Regions from separate parts of the Lelliottia sp. RD5 genome, predicted to be linked through region 1. Evidence: predicted binding sites of a transcription regulator. Region 1 holds the regulator's gene; each other region holds the start of a gene.
What was found. Region 1 encodes PurR, which represses purine synthesis genes. Its sites were predicted from a motif close to CANGCAAACGTTTGCNTG; they were not measured.
Positions count from the first base shown of each region.

Region 1 (6,376 bases):
TCAGCGACCTGGCGCTGAATTTTTTCAATAGTCGTGGTCATTTCTTGCTTCCTTATACTTCTGTTACGGCAATCGTCTGACATTGTAGCGGTTCAGACCAATATCGGAAAATAACATTTTTGTCACGTTTATATATCTTAACGTGTGTCTGCTGAAGTTGCATTCGCAATATAGTTTAACCCTGCGTTGTCTGTGGCCTTGCTCATAGTGTGAGCAAAAGCGCTTCAGTTTGGCGAAAATCTTTGCACTTGCTAGCGAAACGCGATTTTAGATCTAAAAAGAGACTTAACGAATTGGGTTTTTATAGATTAGAATCGACGGGCTTTGTAAATCACACGCAGGTATTATTGATGACCTGCTTTAACCAGGGGAATGCCCAGTGGCGCGGATAAATAAAATCTCGATCACGCTCTGTGCTTTACTGTTTACAACACTCTCATTCACGCCGATGGCTAACGCCTCTGAGCAGGCGCGGCATTCGGCCGTACAAAAAACGCATCTGGCAAAAAGCACAGAACGTAAGAAAAAAACCACCAGTAAAAACGAAAAGAAAAAGACAGCGACTCACAAGCAGCAAACCGTTTCCAGCAAGACCAGCAAACCTGCCGCTAAGAAATCCCGCAAAACTTCTCGTACCGCCTCGACTCTCGTCACTGAAAAATGCACCGTGCGTAAAGGGCATAAATCAAATTGTCTGAAAGTGGGGAAAACGGCGAAACTCTCAGAAGTGCATAAAGTCCGCGTGCAGAAGGCACAAAAAACGGCCATGAATAAACTGATGGGCCAAATTGGCAAGCCTTATCGCTGGGGAGGCACCTCGCCGCGTACCGGTTTTGATTGCAGCGGTCTGGTGTATTACGCCTACAAAGATTTAGTGAAATTCCGTATCCCGCGTACCGCTAACGAAATGTACCATCTGCGTGACGCGGCATCCGTCAATCGTGGTGAGCTGGAAAGCGGCGATCTGGTGTTCTTCCGCACGCAGGGTCGCGGCACCGCCGACCACGTGGGTGTTTATGTGGGCAATGGAAAATTCATTCAGTCCCCACGTAGCGGCCAGGATATTCAGATAACCTCCTTGAGCGAAGATTATTGGGTCCGCCACTACGTTGGCGCTCGCCGCGTAATGACCCCGAAAACCATCCGTTAATCCCTGCCCTGCCGCGCTGTCGGCAGGGTAAGTTCCTCTTTTGCCGACTCTTTCAATTTGCTACTCTATCCTTGCATTCAGTGTGGTTATTGGGTGTATATAAAATAATAAGGAGAGAAGCAATGTCGTTCGAATTACCTGCATTACCGTATGCAAAAGACGCCCTGGTCCCCCATATTTCCGTGGAAACCCTGGAGTACCATTACGGCAAACATCATCAAACCTATGTCACCAACCTGAACAATCTGATCAAAGATACGGCCTTTGAAGGGAAAACCCTGGAAGAGATCGTACGCAGCTCAGAGGGCGGTGTATTCAATAACGCCGCACAGGTCTGGAATCATACTTTCTACTGGAACTGTCTGGCACCTAACGCAGGCGGAGAACCCACTGGCGAACTGGCAACTGCCGTCAACAAGGCTTTCGGCAGCTTTGCAGAATTTAAAGCGAAGTTTACGGATGCGGCGGTTAAAAACTTTGGCGCAGGCTGGACCTGGCTGGTGAAAGAGGCGGATGGCAAACTGGCGATCGTGTCGACGTCCAACGCGGGAACGCCGTTGACTACAGCTGCCACACCGCTAATGACCGTCGATGTGTGGGAACACGCTTACTATATCGATTACCGCAACGCTCGCCCAAACTACCTGGAGCATTTCTGGGCGCTGGTTAACTGGGAATTTGTTGCGAAGAACTTCGCCGCGTAAAAACGACTCGCAGAAGGGCTAACCCTTCTGCGTTTTTATCACTCGGCTGCGCAAGCGGGTTGCGGTTGTTGGCGCCCGGACAAAAGCACCAACAGCAGACCCAACCCCGCAATAATCGCCCCCATAACCGGAACAAAACTGTATCCCAGCCCAGCGGAAATCACCGCGCCCCCTGCCGCTGCACCCAGCGCATTGCCCAGGTTAAACGCCCCGATATTCACGGAAGATGAAAGCCCAGGTGCTTCGTGCGCCACTCGCATGACACGCATCTGCAACGGCGGTACCACCGCAAACGTCGCAGCACCCCATACCACCATGGCGATAGCAGCGCCGAACTCGTTACGAGCCAGCCAAGGAATGGCGACCATGATGACGATGAGCAACGTCAAGAATCCTTTCAATGTACCGCTCACTGAACGGTCCGCCAGTTTGCCGCCCAGGTAGTTGCCGAGGGTGAATCCCACACCAATCAACACCAGCATTGCCGTTACAAAGAACGGTGTGGCATGCGTAATGTCGTGCAGCACGGGCGAAATATAGGTATAGAGCGTAAACATCGCTCCAGCGCCCAGTACCGTCGTCAACAGCGCAGACAGCACCTGCGGACGGAGCAGAACCGACAGCTCTTTGCGCACATCCGGACGCTCGCCCGCTCCGCCTTTCGGCAATGAGAAGAACAGCGCGATCATCGCCACGACACCCAGCATCGCTGTCGCAAGGAAAGACATACGCCAGCCGATGACTTCACCCAGCCAGGTGGCCGCCGGCACGCCGCCAATATTCGCAATCGTTAGCCCCATAAACATCGTGGCGACCGCGCTCGCCTGTTTGTGCTTGGGTACCACGCTTGCGGCCACTACCGACCCCAGGCCAAAGAATGCGCCGTGATTGAGGCTGGTCAGAATGCGCGACAACAGGAGGGTGGTGTAGTCCGGAGAGAGCGCCGAAAGCACATTACCCAGGGTGAAGATGGCCATCAGAAAAATAAGCGCATTACGACGCGCGCGATGGGAAAGCAGTAACGTCATCAGGGGTGCGCCGATCATCACGCCAATGGCATAAGCACTGATCAGCATGCCCGCCGCAGGAATAGAAACGTCAACCCCTTTAGCGATGACCGGTAAAAGCCCCATTGGGGAAAACTCGGTGGTGCCGATCCCAAATGCGCCAATTGCAAGGGCCAGCAGTGGAAAATTGATTTTCATTCATTAACTCCGGATACCGTGCCTTTATGCGACACAGAAAAACATGCCGAAAGCATGACAGCAATCACAAAAAATGAGAAGTTAACAAATTGGCAAAAGATTATTGTCGGGAGAGTAACAATGAAAGGAAGAAAACGAGGGAGAAGGCTCTCCCCCGCCTGAATCAGTGCAGAATAGCTGTAAAACTTGCCGCAACAATCAAACCCAGCACGATAATCGTGGTCGTTAACGAAAACTTAAGATCGGTATTCATCAATTTTTCTCCTTTTAATCCCCACATGAAAAGTGAGCTTGCTCATTTTTACACAGTTTACCTCAAAAATCTTCCTGGATTTAGGCTGATAACCGTTTTTGCGCTTCCCCTTTTCATCAAGATAAGACAAAATTCCACGCTAAATTTATAAGCGTACCGGCCACTGACCCCCTCCTGACGTCCTGTGTCGTTTTCCCGGCGTATCGCAATTCAATTTGCGAGATTAGGGTGAGAGAAGGCAAACGTTTACCTCTCAATTTATCAGGAGCTTAGGATATGGTCTGGAGTGACAGCTAATGGCAACAATTAAAGATGTAGCGAAACGCGCAAACGTTTCCACTACAACCGTATCACATGTAATTAACAAAACCCGTTTCGTGGCGGAAGAGACGCGCAACGCCGTTTGGGCTGCAATCAAAGAATTGCACTACTCACCGAGCGCTGTTGCTCGCAGCTTGAAAGTGAATCACACCAAGTCAATTGGTCTGCTGGCGACCAGCAGTGAAGCGGCCTATTTCGCCGAAATTATCGAAGCGGTTGAGAAAAACTGCTTCCAGAAAGGCTATACCCTGATTCTGGGAAATGCCTGGAACAGTCAGGAAAAACAGCGCGCTTACCTGTCGATGATGGCGCAAAAGCGCGTCGATGGCCTGTTGGTCATGTGTTCCGAATATCCAGAATCCGTGCTGTCGATGCTCGAAGAGTATCGTCATATCCCAATGGTGGTAATGGATTGGGGTGACACGCGCGCTGACTTTACCGATTCCGTTAACGATAACGCCTTCGAAGGCGGTTACATGGCTGGCCGTTACCTGATCGAACGTGGTCATCGCGAGATTGGTGTCATCCCCGGCCCGCTTGAGCGCAACACCGGTGCTGGCCGTCTGGCAGGCTTTATGAAAGCCATGGAAGAAGCGCTGATTACCGTCCCGGAAAACTGGATTGTACAGGGCGACTTTGAGCCAGAATCGGGCTACCGCGCGATGCAGCAGATTGTTTCGCACTCACATCGTCCGACAGCCGTGTTCTGCGGCGGTGATATTATGGCGATGGGTGCGCTTTGCGCAGCCGATGAGCTGGGTTTACGCGTCCCGCAGGATATTTCCGTGATCGGGTATGATAACGTGCGCAACGCTCGCTACTTTACTCCCGCGCTGACGACGATTCATCAGCCGAAAGACTCCCTGGGTGAAACGGCGTTCAACATGCTGATGGATCGTATCGTCAGCAAGCGTGAAGAGTCTCAGTCAATTGAAGTCCATCCGCGTCTGATTGAACGTCGCTCCGTCGCTGACGGACCGTTCCGCGATTACCGTCGTTAATCGTTTCTACGGGGCCGGTTATTCCGGCTCCCGTAGCCACTCTCTGTTCAGCGTTTCACTATCACCTAAATAGTCCAGCAGCCAGGCCAGCGCAGGCGACATATCGTTTTGCTGCCATGTCAGGCAACAGGCCGCAACCGGAAACGGATTTTCAAGCTCGAGCGCCACCCATTCTCCGCGATCAATCCGTGGACGCGCGAAATGCACAGGCACCATCCCCACACACAATCCAGCCGACAAACAGGTTGCCGACGATTCCCAGTCTGGCGCGACGACCCGCCGCTGGTTATCAAGCAGCCAGGTGATGCGCTTTGGCAGCGATCGTGACGTGTCCTCCATCACCAGCGACGGCCAGTTGCGCAACACGTCGTCACTCAGCGGGCCTTCCATCGTGGCCAAAGGATGATCGCTTGCCACCACGCAGCGCCAGCTCAATGTTCCCATATCCCGAAAGGCATAGCGGCCCCCGACGGGAATGGCCTGTGTCGCGCCGATCGCCATCTCCACCCTACCGTCGGATAACGCATCCCATACGCCATTAAACACTTCCTGGGACACGCGAAGTTCCACATCCGAGAAATGGCGATAGAAATCGACTACCATCTGCCGCGTCCGTTGAGGTTTAACGATGTTATCCACCGCAATCGAAAGATGACCGCGCCAGCCATTGGCAATCTGCTGGCACTGTTCACGCGTGATCATCATTTTTTTGATAACAGATCGGCCTTCTTTCAAAAACCACACGCCAGCCGGGGTCAGAACGACATCCCGATGACGGCGTTCGAACAGGGGTACTGCCAGCCACTCCTCCATCTGCCGTACCGTATAGCTGACGGCAGATGGTACGCGATGCAGTTCTTGCGCGGCTCCGCTAAAGCTACCATTTCGGGCGACAGCATCCACAACTTCTAATGAATATTCAGACCACATTTTTTGCCTGCAAAATTTTTGAACGCAACCGCCAAATATTAGCGTTTCACAAGCCAGATTGCACTCCCTACACTCTGCGCCAAAGTACACCTGCCTTCATTAGGAAATGACAATGCAACCCAACAACGGATTCTTAGTCTGGCTCGGCGGTTTGAGCGTGCTGGGCTTTTTAGCCACCGACATGTATTTGCCGGCGTTTGCCGCGATGCAGCAAGACTTGCAGACACCGGCTGCCGCAATCAGCGCCAGCCTCAGCTTGTTCCTGGCCGGTTTTGCCTTCGCACAGCTGCTGTGGGGACCGCTCTCTGACCGTTATGGCCGCAAACCTATTCTTCTTCTCGGCTTAACCATCTTTGCGCTGGGATGTCTGGGCATGCTGTGGGTGCGTGATGCAACCTGGCTGCTGGTACTGCGCTTTGTGCAGGCGTTTGGCGTGTGTGCTGCCGCAGTGACCTGGCAGGCGCTGGTCACCGACTACTATCCCGCATCCCGCGTTAACCGTATTTTTGCGACCATCATGCCGCTCGTGGGGCTTTCACCGGCGCTGGCGCCGCTGCTCGGGAGCTGGATTCTGGTGCATTTTGACTGGCAGGCGATCTTTGCCACGCTGTTTATCATCACCCTGGTTCTGATGTTGCCCGCGTTTGCGCTTAAGCCCGCTCAAGCCAAACCTGTCGAGAACAATGCGGTACGTGTCACCTTTATGTCACTGCTGCGTTCCCGCGCTTATCGTGGAAATGTGCTGATTTACGCGGCCTGTTCCGCGAGCTTTTTTGCCTGGCTCACTGGCTCACCGTTTATTCTGCACGACA
Region 1 covers NZ_JBVYHQ010000001.1:791,762-798,137, forward strand. The annotation lists gene grxD (monothiol glutaredoxin 4) at 1-41, opposite strand, end outside; gene AC0LWE_RS03950 (C40 family peptidase) at 380-1,150, shown strand; gene sodB (superoxide dismutase [Fe]) at 1,273-1,854, shown strand; gene AC0LWE_RS03960 (MFS transporter) at 1,893-3,059, opposite strand; gene cydH (cytochrome bd-I oxidase subunit CydH) at 3,223-3,312, opposite strand; gene purR (HTH-type transcriptional repressor PurR) at 3,609-4,634, shown strand; gene punR (DNA-binding transcriptional activator PunR) at 4,653-5,564, opposite strand; gene punC (purine nucleoside transporter PunC) at 5,677-6,376, shown strand, end outside.

Region 2 (6,376 bases), on a different contig from region 1:
AACGCCGCTGGGACTGCTCCCGACACCGCTGACGGTCAGTCTTGAGCAAGACCTCACGGACTGGATGCAGATTGGCAATCAGATCCTCGATAAATTCCATCACGACTCGCCGGGCGGACTGAAATTCGAACTGGCGGCGGAAACGCCGCTGATGCTGATCCGTTTTAACACTTTGCTGGAGCAGGTGAATGAGCGCTATCCGCAGGCGACCGTGCGTATGCGGCACTGGGATTACGATTCGCTGGATGCCATTACGCGAGGGGAAGTCGATCTTGGCTTTACCGGACGCGAAACGCACCCACGCTCGCGCGAACTCCTGAAACTGATGCCGTGGTTTATCGACTACGAAATCCTGTTTAGCGACCGTCCCTGCGTCTATTTGCGCGAAGATCACCCCGCGCTCCAGGAAGAGTGGAATCTGGAGACGTTTCTGCGTTATCCGCACATCAGCATCTTCTGGGAACGCAGCGACACCTGGGCGCTGGACGAAGTGCTCAGAGAGATGGGACACGAGCGCAACATTGCTCTCAGTCTGCCGGGTTTTGAGCAGTCGATGTTTATGGCCGCGCAACCTCACCACAACTACATTGCGACCGCGCCGCACTATTGCCATCACTATAATCAGATCCACCAGCGCAATCTGGTCAGCCGTCCAATCCCCATTGACGAAGCGCTGTCTGAAAAACTCACCGTCCCTTTCACGCTGATCTGGCATAAACGGAACAGTCACAACCCCAAACTTGTCTGGTTGAAAGAGACAATCAAGGCGTTGTATTGCGATTCACTGCGCTAAGGATCTCTTTTTTGCCCCTGCAAATGTAAAGTTCGGTTCATTGGCTTCTCATACCCCCATTTACCGATTAAAACAGATGCAAAGTTAAGCGATAATGGTGTAACCGTTTAACCTGTCACTGACCATTATCATGGAGCGAAAAATGGCAACGCATTTTGCAAGAGGGATACTGACAGAAGGACGACTTGCCTCCGTCAGGCTCTCTTCGGCCTGCCACAATCAGGCACGTACGCTACCGGAACATCGACGCACGCGATTCCTGGCCTCCCGTGCGCTACTCGCCGAGCTGATGTTTATGCTTTATGGCACGAGCGAACTCCCCGAAATGCTCACGCAGCCTGAGGGCCGCCCCGTTTTTGCGGATCCCGAACTCCCGAGTTTTTCGGTGGCGTATACGGGGAATATCGTGGGTGTAGCGCTGACGACGGAGGGAGATTGTGGGCTGGATATGGAACTTCAGCGCGTCACGCATAGCTTCCACGGTCCCCACGCGCACGACGATTACCCGCTCTCCAGCAATGAAAAGCTGTGGGTGCGCAATCAAAACGATCCCAACGAAGCCAAAGCGCAGCTGATTACTCTCCGTCAGAGCATCCAAAAACTCTCCGGTTGCGCGGTCGATGACGCGAGCTTGTTGCAGCTCCTGCCGGGCTCAGGCCGCCTGCGTTCCGCCAAAGCGGCACGCGTTGAAGCGCTTAGCGACGCGGAAGACGTTTTGATCTGGTCCATTGCCGTGACGCCTGCCATTGAGCGCCTGAGAATCTGGGAATTTGACAGTCGATACGGGTGGCGTAGCCTGCCTGATGTTCCGGCTCGCGCTAACAAACCCGCAGCCCGCCTGATAAGATTAATCAGCTTACCGACAGAAAAAGCGTTAACCCTCAATTGACCCGTCCTGGGCCATCATGGCGAAAAGGAGTAATCATGTCTGATACGTTGAAAGTTGTTACGTTACTGGGAAGCCTGCGTAAAGGCTCATTTAATGGGATGGTTGCCCGCACGCTACCCAAACTTGCCCCTGCGGGAATGGACGTGTCGGCATTACCCTCCATTGGTGATATTCCGCTGTATGACGCCGATGTTCAGCAGGAAGAAGGTTTCCCGCACAGTGTGGAAGCGCTTGCAGAGCAAATCCGCCAGGCGGACGGCGTAGTGATTGTCACACCGGAATATAACTACTCGGTGCCAGGTGGGTTGAAGAATGCGATCGACTGGCTGTCACGCTTACCCAATCAGCCGCTTGCCGGTAAACCTGTGTTGATCCAGACCAGCTCAATGGGCGCGATTGGCGGCGCACGCTGTCAGTATCACCTGCGCCAAATCCTGGTGTTCCTGGATGCGATGGTGATGAACAAGCCGGAATTTATGGGCGGTGTGATTCAGAATAAAGTGGATACGCAAACGGGCGAAGTGGTCGATCAAAGCACGCTGGATCATCTGACCGGTCAGCTGACTGCGTTTGGGGATTATATTCAGCGGGTTAAAGCATAAGAGAAGTGCGAACCCTCTCCCACCGGGAGAGGGAAATCAGAGCGTAGGTCAGGAAAGCAAAGCGCCACCTGACACCACTGGCAACTTAGTGTGCATCGATAAACACAATCTTCAGTACAAACAGCAACGCCACAACAACAACGCATGGGCTGAGCTCGCGGAAACGACCGGTACCGATTTTCATCACGCAGTAAGAGATGAAGCCCAGCGCGATACCTTCGGTGATCGAGAAGCTAAACGGCATCATCACGGCAGTGATAAACGCCGGAACCGCTTCGGTTAAATCTTCCCACTTCACACGCGACAGGCTAGACGTCATCAGCACGCCCACATAAATCAGCGCGCCTGCGGCCGCATACGGTGGAACCATCCCCGCCAGCGGCGAAAGGAAGATCACCAGCAGGAACAGAAGACCAACTACAACGGCCGTCAGACCGGTACGGCCACCGACGGAAACGCCGGACGACGACTCAATATAAGCGGTAACAGACGACGTACCGATAAATGAGCCCGCGACAGACGACACGCTATCAACAAACAGCGCCTGCTTCATGCGCGGGAATTTGCCGTTCTCATCTGCCAGACCGGCTTTGTCGGTCACGCCGATTAGCGTCCCGGAGGAGTCGAACAGGTTGACCAGCATGAAGGAGAAAATCACGCCCGCCAGGCCCAGGTTAAACGACCCCGCCAGATCAACGTGACCAATCACGCTAGACACGCTCGGTGGCGCAGAGACGATGCCGTGATACTGCACGTCGCCCATCATCCAGCCCAGCAGCGTCGTCACCACGATAGACACCAGCACTGCCGCATGAATATTGCGGGAGGCCAGAATCGCGATGATAAAGAAGCCCAGCACGCCCAGCAGAACGCTGTGAGACGTCAGATTACCAATGCTCACCAGGGTTTCTGGGTTCGCGACGATAACGCCCGCGTTTTTCAGCCCCATCATGCCGATGAACAGGCCGATCCCGCTGGTGATCCCCACGCGCAGGCTCACCGGGATATTGGCAATCATCCAGTAACGCACGCGGAAAATGGTCAGCAGCAACAGGCCGACAGCACCCCAGAAGATGGCGCCCATCCCCACTTGCCACGGCAGCCCCATCGCCTGCACGACAACAAAGGCAAAGAAGGCGTTAAGACCCATCGCCGGCGCCAACGCCACCGGGAGGTTAGCAAACACGCCCATCAGAATACTGCCGAGAGCAGCAATCAGACAGGTGGTGACGAAGACGGCGCTGGTATCCATGCCAGCAACGCCCAAAATTTGCGGGTTAACAAAAACGATATACACCATCGTCAGGAAGGTGGTGAAACCAGCGATCACTTCGGTGCGTGCCGTCGTGCCGTGCTCGCGCAATTTGAACACGCGCTCAAGCAAACCCTGACCAGACGTCTGGGTAGTGTGTTGTTGACTCATCATCAATTTCCGAACATAGGAGGGAAAATTCGTCGCTATCCTATACCAAAATGCGACAATAAGGGCGGTTACGAGATACTTTTTTTCATTGATTTTGCTTATACGGCAACGATTGCGTCTCGTGATTCTGCAGTACGTAAACGTTAAACTTGTTAAAAGGGAAAAGCATGTCTGAGATTGAAGCGGTATTTTTCGACTGCGACGGTACGCTGGTCGACAGTGAGGTCATTTGTTCCCGCGCGTATGTCAGCATGTTCCAGGAATTTGGCATTACGCTCGATCTCGAAGAGATTTTTAAGCGCTTTAAAGGCGTGAAGCTTTACGAGATTATTGACATCATCAACGCCGAGCACGGCGTCAGTCTTGCGAAAGCGGACTTAGAGCCTGTTTACCGCGCCGAGGTCGCACGCCTCTTCGACTCGGAACTGGACGTCATCGCGGGCGCAAACGCGCTGCTGGATTCCATGGCGGTACCGATGTGCGTAGTGTCTAACGGACCGGTCACCAAAATGCAGCACTCTCTCGGCAAACTGAAGATGTTGCATCACTTCCCGGAAAAACTGTTCAGCGGTTACGATATCCAGCGCTGGAAGCCCGATCCTGCGTTGATGTTCCATGCGGCGAAAGCGATGAATGTGAACGTGGAGAACTGTATTCTGGTGGACGATTCCAGCGCGGGCGCGCAGTCGGGGATTGATGCGGGAATGGAGGTGTTTTACTTCTGCGCCGATCCGCATAACAAGCCGATTGACCATCCGAAAGTGACGACCTTTACCGATTTAGCGCAGCTGCCGGAATTGTGGAAAGCGCGCGGGTGGAAGATTACCCGCTAAGTTTCCCCTCACCCCTCTTCTTCCACAGGAGAGGGAGAAAAGCGAAACGCTCAGTGATTGAGGGAACGTCGCGAAACCTTCCCTCTCCCGGTGGGAGAGGGCTAGGTCAACATCACTCTTTCGGATCGCTACCCGCCAGCAGTTTGTCCAGCTCATCGCCCCCAACGTGACGGAAATCTTGTCCCTTCACGAAGTAGAAGATGTATTCGCAAATATTCTGACAACGATCGCCGATACGCTCGATAGAGCGGGCGCAGAACAGCGCGGTCAGGACGCTTGGAATGGTGCGCGGATCTTCCATCATGTAGGTCATCAGCTGACGCACAATGCCTTCATATTCCTGGTCGACCTTCTTGTCTTCACGGTAGATACGCACCGCTTCATCCAGATCCATACGCGCAAAGGCATCCAGCACGTCATGCAGCATTTGCACGGTGTGGCGGCCCAGCGACTCCAGGCTGACCAGCAGCGGCTGGTGCTGGTGAGAGAATTTCTCCAGCGCCGTGCGGCAGATTTTATCGGCCACATCGCCAATACGTTCAAGTTCAGCGATGGTTTTGATGATCGCCATCACCAGACGCAGGTCGCTCGCCGTCGGCTGACGTTTCGCAATAATGCGGACGCAGGCTTCGTCGATCGCGACTTCCATCATATTGACGTTTTTGTCGCCTTCGACCACGCGCTTCGCCAGCTCGCTGTCCTGATTGTGCATCGCGGTAATCGCATCAGAAAGCTGCTGCTCCACCATGCCACCCATGGTCATGACCTGAGTGCGAATGCTTTCCAGCTCGGCGTTAAACTGACCGGAAATGTGTTTATTAAGGTTGAGATTGTCCATCATTCCTCCAGATGCCCAAAATATTTCTGGCTGCAACAGGGCGGCAACTGAGCAAATCCCCGAAAGCGTAGTTCTCTACGTGACCGGAGTAAGCAAAGGCCGCCAACGCGGGTACAGCCTAAAAGATGAAGGACATATCAGCCGTAACGACCGGTAATGTAGTCTTCTGTTTGTTTTTTGGCGGGCTTGGTGAACAGATCGTCCGTATTGCTGAACTCAATCAATTCGCCCAGGTACATAAACGCCGTATGGTCTGAACAACGCGCGGCCTGCTGCATGTTATGGGTGACAATCACCACGGTGTAATCTTGCTTCAGCTCGGTGATCAGCTCTTCAATACGGCCCGTTGAGATCGGATCCAGCGCTGAACATGGCTCATCGAGCAGTAGCACTTCAGGGCGAATCGCGATACCGCGCGCGATGCACAGACGCTGCTGCTGGCCCCCAGAGAGAGAATATCCGCTCTGGTGCAACTTATCTTTGGTTTCGTTCCAGAGTGCGGCCTTGGTCAACGCCCACTGCACGCGCTCGTCCATATCGGCGCGAGACAGCTTTTCGAACAGGCGCACGCCAAAGGCGATGTTGTCGTAAATGGACATCGGGAACGGCGTCGGTTTCTGGAATACCATGCCCACTTTGGCACGCAGCAGGGCGATATCCTGGGTATTGGTCAGAATATTGTCGCCATCCAACAGGATTTCGCCTTCCGCACGCTGCTCCGGATAGAGCGAGTACATTTTGTTAAAGGTACGCAGCAGGGTGGATTTGCCACAGCCCGATGGACCGATAAATGCCGTCACCTGGTTTTTGGCGATATCCAGGTTGATGTTTTTCAGTGCATGGAATTTACCGTAGTAGAAGTTCAAATCACGAACCTGAATCTTACCCGGTGCAGTATCAACCATACTCATTGACTCATTTCCTCATTCGGCGCCGCGTGATGCCGCGCCGTAAAAATTAACCGTGTTTCTGTTTCGCGAAAATGACGCGCGCCAGAA
Region 2 covers NZ_JBVYHQ010000007.1:204,723-211,098, forward strand. The annotation lists gene yidZ (HTH-type transcriptional regulator YidZ) at 1-793, shown strand, start outside; gene AC0LWE_RS19345 (4'-phosphopantetheinyl transferase family protein) at 936-1,682, shown strand; gene AC0LWE_RS19350 (NADPH-dependent FMN reductase) at 1,718-2,284, shown strand; gene AC0LWE_RS19355 (NCS2 family permease) at 2,370-3,707, opposite strand; gene yieH (6-phosphogluconate phosphatase) at 3,875-4,540, shown strand; gene phoU (phosphate signaling complex protein PhoU) at 4,653-5,378, opposite strand; gene pstB (phosphate ABC transporter ATP-binding protein PstB) at 5,516-6,289, opposite strand; gene pstA (phosphate ABC transporter permease PstA) at 6,336-6,376, opposite strand, start outside.
Region 2: a site for PurR is predicted at 3,809-3,826, ahead of AC0LWE_RS19355 (NCS2 family permease). Genes of this name have one in related genera too.

Region 3 (6,376 bases), 380 kb from region 1:
GCAGGGCATAGAGAATGATGGCAACCACCACCACGTCGGTTTGCAGAAATTCACGGGCGTTCATCGCCAGATAGCCAATCCCGGAATTGGCGGAGATGGTTTCCGCGACGATCAGCGTCAGCCACATCAGACCGAGCGCGAAACGAACGCCCACCATAATCGACGGCAGAGCCCCCGGCAGAATCACATGAATGAACAGAGAAAAACCGGATAAACCATAGCTGCGCGCCATCTCCACCAATCCCCGGTCTATGTTTCGAATGCCGTGCCAGGTGTTGATATAGATTGGGAACAGCGTGCCGAGCGCGACGAGGAAAATCTTGGCGCTCTCATCGATGCCGAACCATAAAATCACCAGCGGGATCAGCGCCAGATGCGGCACGTTACGCAGCATCTGAATCGAGGTATCCAGTAAGCGCTCCCCCCAGCGCGATAATCCGCTGATCAGGCCAAGCGTCAGCCCAATCGACCCGCCGATGGAAAATCCAATCGCCGCACGCCAGGAGCTGATCGCCAGATGTTGCCAAAGTTCACCGCTGGCACTGAGCGACCAAAACGCCTCCGCCACGCCCTCGGGAGAGGGCAGAATACGACTCGACAACCAGCCCACAGACGACGCAATTTGCCAGATAATCACAATGCCGACGGGCAGGAACCAGGGCGCCAGACGCAGGAGCCATTTTCGGGATGGATTCGCCATACTGACCTCGTTAACTCTGCGCCGTTTTACGGGGAATAAATTCATTCGCCACCGCTTCGCCCTGAATCTGCAGCGGACGCGGCTGTGGGATTTCCGGGATGGCGACATCCAGATGCGGGAACAACAGCTCGCCGACGTTATACGCCTCTTCGAGGTGCGGATAACCGGACAAAATAAAGCTGTCGATCCCCAGATCGGCATATTCATTGATTCGTGCCGCCACCGTTGGACCATCACCCACTAACGCCGTTCCTGCGCCACCCCGCACCAGGCCAACGCCCGCCCACAGGTTCGGACTGATTTCCAGGTTTTCGCGTTTACCGTTATGAAGAGAGGCCATCCGGTGCTGGCCCACCGAATCGGTTTTGGCCAGGGCGGCCTGCGCTTTGGCAATGGTGTCATCATCAAGATGTGAAATCAGACGATCGGCGGCCTGCCACGCTTCCTGATTCGTCTCCCGCACAATGACGTGTAGACGGATCCCAAAACGCACCTGACGGCCATGCGCGGCGGCTTTGGCGCGCACCTGTTCAATTTTCTCTTTCACCTGTTCAGGCGGTTCGCCCCAGGTGAGATACAAATCGACCTGTTCTGCCGCCAGATCCTGTGCAACGTCCGACGATCCGCCAAAGTAAAGAGGAGGACGCGGCTGCTGAACCGGTGGGAAATAAAGTTTCGCATCACGTACGTGAATGTGTTTGCCTTCATAGGTGACGGTTTCGCCCTCAAGCAGACGACGCCAGACGTGGGTGAATTCTGCCGAGGCCTCATAGCGTTCGGTGTGGTCTAGGAAGACGCCGTCTCCCGCGAGTTCCGTCGGGTCGCTGCCGGTCACCAGATTAAACAACGCTCGTCCGTTTGAGAGTCGGTCAAGCGTGGCGGCCTGGCGTGCGGCAACGGTGGGGGAAACCACGCTTGGGCGCAGGGCGACTAAAAACTTCAGACGCTGCGTGACCGGGATCATGGCCGCGGCCACCAGCCAGGCATCTTCGCAGGAACGGCCTGTGGGAATCAGTACGCCGGTGAATCCGATTCTGTCTGCGGCTTGCGCGATTTGTTGCAGGTAGCCGTAATCGACCGGACGCGCCCCTTCCTCAGTACCAAGATAATGCCCATCACCGTGGGTCGGTAAAAACCAGAACAGATTCAGACTCATGATTTCGATCCTTCTTTGCCAGCGGGTTGCCAGATACGGTCGCGAATATCGATCTTTTTCGGGAGCAGACGGTTTTCATAAAACAGATCGGCAGTTTGTTGCTGCAAAACTGCCGTGTGGGCGTCAACAGGCTTGATCACGGTTATTGGGCGGTGATCCAGATAGCTTGCGATCACCGGTTCGGGCAGGCCCATGGTTTTTGCCAGCAGGGCGATACTCTCCTGACGTTGGCTTTGGGTGAGCGCATCTGCCTCACTGAAGGTGTTCAGCACACCTTGTATAAATTCGCCGTTCTTTTCGGCATAAGGACGCGCGGCAAGATAGAACGAACCGGTCTGTTTAAGCGTTTCGCCATCTTTTAGAACGCGAACGCCACCCTGAAGCAGAGCCGCAGAATAGTACGGATCCCAGATGGCCCACGCGTCCACGTTATTTTGCTGGAAAGCGGCGCGCGCATCGGCCGGGCTTAAGTAGATCGGCTGAATATCTTTGAACGTCAGGCCCGCTTGTTGCAGCGCGCGAAGCAGCAGGTTGTGCGAACTGGACCCTTTCTGGAACGCAACTTTATGGCCTTTGAGATCCGCGACGGTTTTAATCGGACTGTTTTCAGGCACCAGGATAACTTCGGCCTTAGGCTTAGCCGGCTCTACGCCCACGTAAACCAGATCAGCGCCTGCGGCCTGGGCGAATATCGGCGGAATATCTCCCGTACTGCCTACATCTATACTGCCCACATTGAGTGCTTCGAGCATTTGTGGGCCAGCCGGGAATTCAATCCACGAAAACGTCGTCTGCGGATAACGTTTTTCCAGCAGCTGATGGCTTTTTGCCAGCACCATGCTGATGCTGCCTTTCTGGTAGCCGATACGTAAACTTTCCGGCGCAGCATTCGCCGCATGAGCCAGCGCGGAGACGGCCAGCAAACCCGTTAGCCCGAGACGAAAGAGGTGTTTAAACATGGGCGACTCCTTTCAGACGGCCAAAGGTAGGGGCTTGAGCATCGCGGCGATGCAATGCCTGCCAAAACGTTTCGAGTGCGCTATCAAGACGCGAATGCAAGTTGGGGGTGAACTGCGGTTTATGCTGATAATCCACAACCTGAGAATCATCGGCGAACACGCCGTGCAGGATCTCCTGGGCTTTCAGCGCATTGAGAACGGGCTTGAGGGCATAATCAACGGCCAGCATATGGGCGACGGTGCCACCGGTCGCCAGCGGAAGGACGACTTTTCCCTCCAGCGCGCGTTCAGGCAGCAGATCGAGAAGCGTTTTTAGCGCGCCAGAAAATGAGGCTTTGTAAATCGGCGTCGCCACAATCAGGCCATCAGCCCCTTTAAGTTGTTCAATCAGCGCCTGAAGCGCCGGACTTTCAAACCGGGCATACAACAGATCTTCAGGCTCAAAGTTATGCAGATTCCAGTGACACACTTCGACATCCCGCGAATTCAGCTGTTCGCGGGCATATTCCAGCAGGGCACTGGAACGTGAAGGAAAACGCGGACTTCCAGCCAACGTGATGACGCGCATGTTTGCTCCTTATAACCATTTGTTTGCTTTTATCTAACATTGATAACAATTTTCAGGAGTGTGACATTGCGGGGTTATTCCACTAAATGATTTATCTGGAATTAAAAATCCGGAAAATGCATAAGAAACCGCCAGAAAGGAAAACGATTGCGCAGAAAGCCGTTTTTTTGCCTCAGGTCAATTCCCTTTCGCGCTGCGATCGCTGATAATCCGTGTCCGGTTTGCACACCGGAATCCAGGAGAGTTCATGTATTACCCCTTCGTTCGTAAAGCCCTTTTCCAGCTCGATCCCGAGCGCGCTCATGAATTGACATTCCAGCAGTTACGTCGCATTACAGGAACACCTCTCGAAGCGCTGGTGCGCCAGAAAGTGCAGGAAAAACCTGTTCAATGTATGGGACTGACGTTTAAGAATCCCCTGGGCCTGGCTGCTGGCCTGGACAAGAACGGCGAGTGTATTGATGCGCTGGGCGCGATGGGATTTGGTTCCATTGAAGTCGGCACGGTCACGCCACGTCCACAAGCGGGTAACGATAAGCCGCGACTGTTCCGTCTGGTTGAAGCCGAAGGGTTGATCAATCGAATGGGCTTTAATAATCACGGTGTCGATCATCTGATCGAGAACGTAAAAAAAGCGCATTTTGACGGCGTGCTGGGTATTAATATTGGCAAAAATAAAGATACGCCGGTTGAGCAGGGTAAAGATGACTATCTGATTTGTATGGAAAAAGTCTATGCTTATGCGGGTTATATTGCGGTTAATATCTCGTCGCCAAATACCCCTGGTTTACGTACGCTGCAATATGGTGAAGCGCTGGACGATCTGTTATCAGCCATTAAAAATAAACAAAATGAACTGCAGGCAATTCACCATAAATATGTTCCGGTCGCGGTTAAGATCGCCCCGGATCTTTCCGTGGAAGAATTGATCCAGGTTGCCGATAGTTTGGTTCGCCATAATATTGATGGTGTTATTGCGACCAATACGACCCTCGATCGATCATTGGTCATCGGAATGAAAAATTCGGATGAAATGGGTGGGTTAAGTGGTCGTCCGGTGCAATTAAAAAGCACAGAAATTATTCGCGCGTTGTCTGCAGAATTAAAAGGGCGTTTACCGATCATTGGCGTGGGTGGAATCGACTCGGTCATCGCTGCGCGTGAGAAGATGGCTGCGGGTGCGACGCTGGTACAAATTTATTCTGGTTTTATTTTTAAAGGCCCTCAATTGATTAAAGAAATCGTTAATCATATCTAAACTTTTCTCTCTATAAGACAACCAGGGCTTTATTTCCGGCCCTGGTTGTTTTATATTCCGTCATTGTTGCTTATTTAGACATTATGGTCTTTTATTTATTGATGTTATAAACGAAGCGACAATCAGGACATTTTAAGAACAGGATGTGAGGGACGGGAGAGGAAAATGCGAATTAAACCTGACGATAACTGGCGCTGGTATTTTTGTGAAGAGCACGATCGAATGATGCTCGATTTAGCCAATGGCATGTTATTTCGTTCTCGTTATGCCCGCCGTATGCTCACACCTGATGCCTTTGCCCCATCGGGCTTTTGCGTTGATGATGCAGCCCTTTATTTCTCGTTTGAAGAGAAGTGCCGCGACTTCGTGCTAACCAAAGAACAGCGTGCTGAGTTGATTTTGAACGCGCTGGTGGCTATTCGTTTCCTCAAGCCTCAGATGCCGAAAAGCTGGCACTTTCTCGCTCATGGCCAGGCGTGGATGCCGGGCACGGGTGATGCAGCTTGCGTGCATCTCAGCGATACATCAGAAGAGGTGAGTTTGCTGGTGGTTGAGCCTGGCGAAAATGCAGCACTTTGCTTGCTGGCACAACCCGGCGTGATCATTGCCGGGCGTACGATGCAACTGGGTGATGCGATCAAAGTCATGAATGACAGACTCAAACCTCAGCTCCGTGTGGATTCATTTAGCCTGGAACAGGCCGTTTAAAGCTCAAGCTGTAGCGATGTTTTAGGAACGCAGCTGCAGCAAAGGATGGTCCCATCTTCGCCTACCGCTGATTTTTTCAATGCTGTCACTTCGCCGTCTATCAGTTTGATACGACAGCAACCGCAAATCCCCGCGCGACACGAATAAGGAACGCGAATTCCGGCTTGCTCCAGTTGCTCAAGCAAGACTTGTTGATTGTTCCCCTTGAGCGTTTGCCCTTGCCACTGAAGGGTCACCGCAGTTGCGGGTTGCACTTCCACTTCTGCCGTTTCTTCTTCCGCGCCTGCGCCGTAGATTCGCCCTGCTCCGGTGGACAGGATTTCGACTTCATCGCCTACGCGAATCACACCGCTGGAGCGAGGGATCAGGTTCTGACCAAAATCGACATCGCCGTTATCCTGCGCGGTTCGGAAAGATTGCAACGTTTTAAGCGGTTCGCCGGAAGGGTGCTTTTGACCTTTCTCAGGGCTGATCGTGGTGAAAATGCAGCGGCTACAGGGTTTCACGACATCGAAGATCACGCTGCCAATGCGAATCACTTTCCAGGTATCTTCTTCCCATGCTTGTGCGCCAGTCACAACCAAATTGGGGCGAAACTGCTCCATTTGTACGCTCGCGGAACAACGATTCTGTAAATCCCGCAGTGAGGCTTCGTTGGTGAGCAGGAAAGGGAAACCGTCGGCAAAGGAAAGCGGAACAGATTCAAAGTGCTGAACGCGACGCGTCAATTCGGGCCCTACCCAGCGCAACTGTACCGGGCGAGAGAAAAAGCCGCTTAGCCAACGGTTGATCTCTTCGGGGGCAATACGCGCTGTAAAATGATTGCGCCAGACTTCCGTCGGTTCATCAACGGGCGAGAAATCATTGAAGCGCGCAATGACGCTGGAACCGTCCGGTGCCGTGAGATGTAAACCGTCATGCAGCGGCGCGGGAATAAACCGCACCAATTGCGGAAACTGACGCGCAGTGATGAACGTTCCGTCAGGCTCAGTGACCATAAAAATGCGATCGAAAGCAAAACCGCTGA
Region 3 covers NZ_JBVYHQ010000001.1:1,172,913-1,179,288, reverse strand. The annotation lists gene ssuC (aliphatic sulfonate ABC transporter permease SsuC) at 1-700, opposite strand, end outside; gene ssuD (FMNH2-dependent alkanesulfonate monooxygenase) at 711-1,856, opposite strand; gene AC0LWE_RS05970 (sulfonate ABC transporter substrate-binding protein) at 1,853-2,815, opposite strand; gene ssuE (NADPH-dependent FMN reductase) at 2,808-3,383, opposite strand; gene pyrD (quinone-dependent dihydroorotate dehydrogenase) at 3,631-4,641, shown strand; gene zapC (cell division protein ZapC) at 4,807-5,349, shown strand; gene AC0LWE_RS05950 (YcbX family protein) at 5,346-6,376, opposite strand, start outside.
Region 3: a site for PurR is predicted at 3,520-3,537, ahead of pyrD (quinone-dependent dihydroorotate dehydrogenase). Genes of this name have one in related genera too.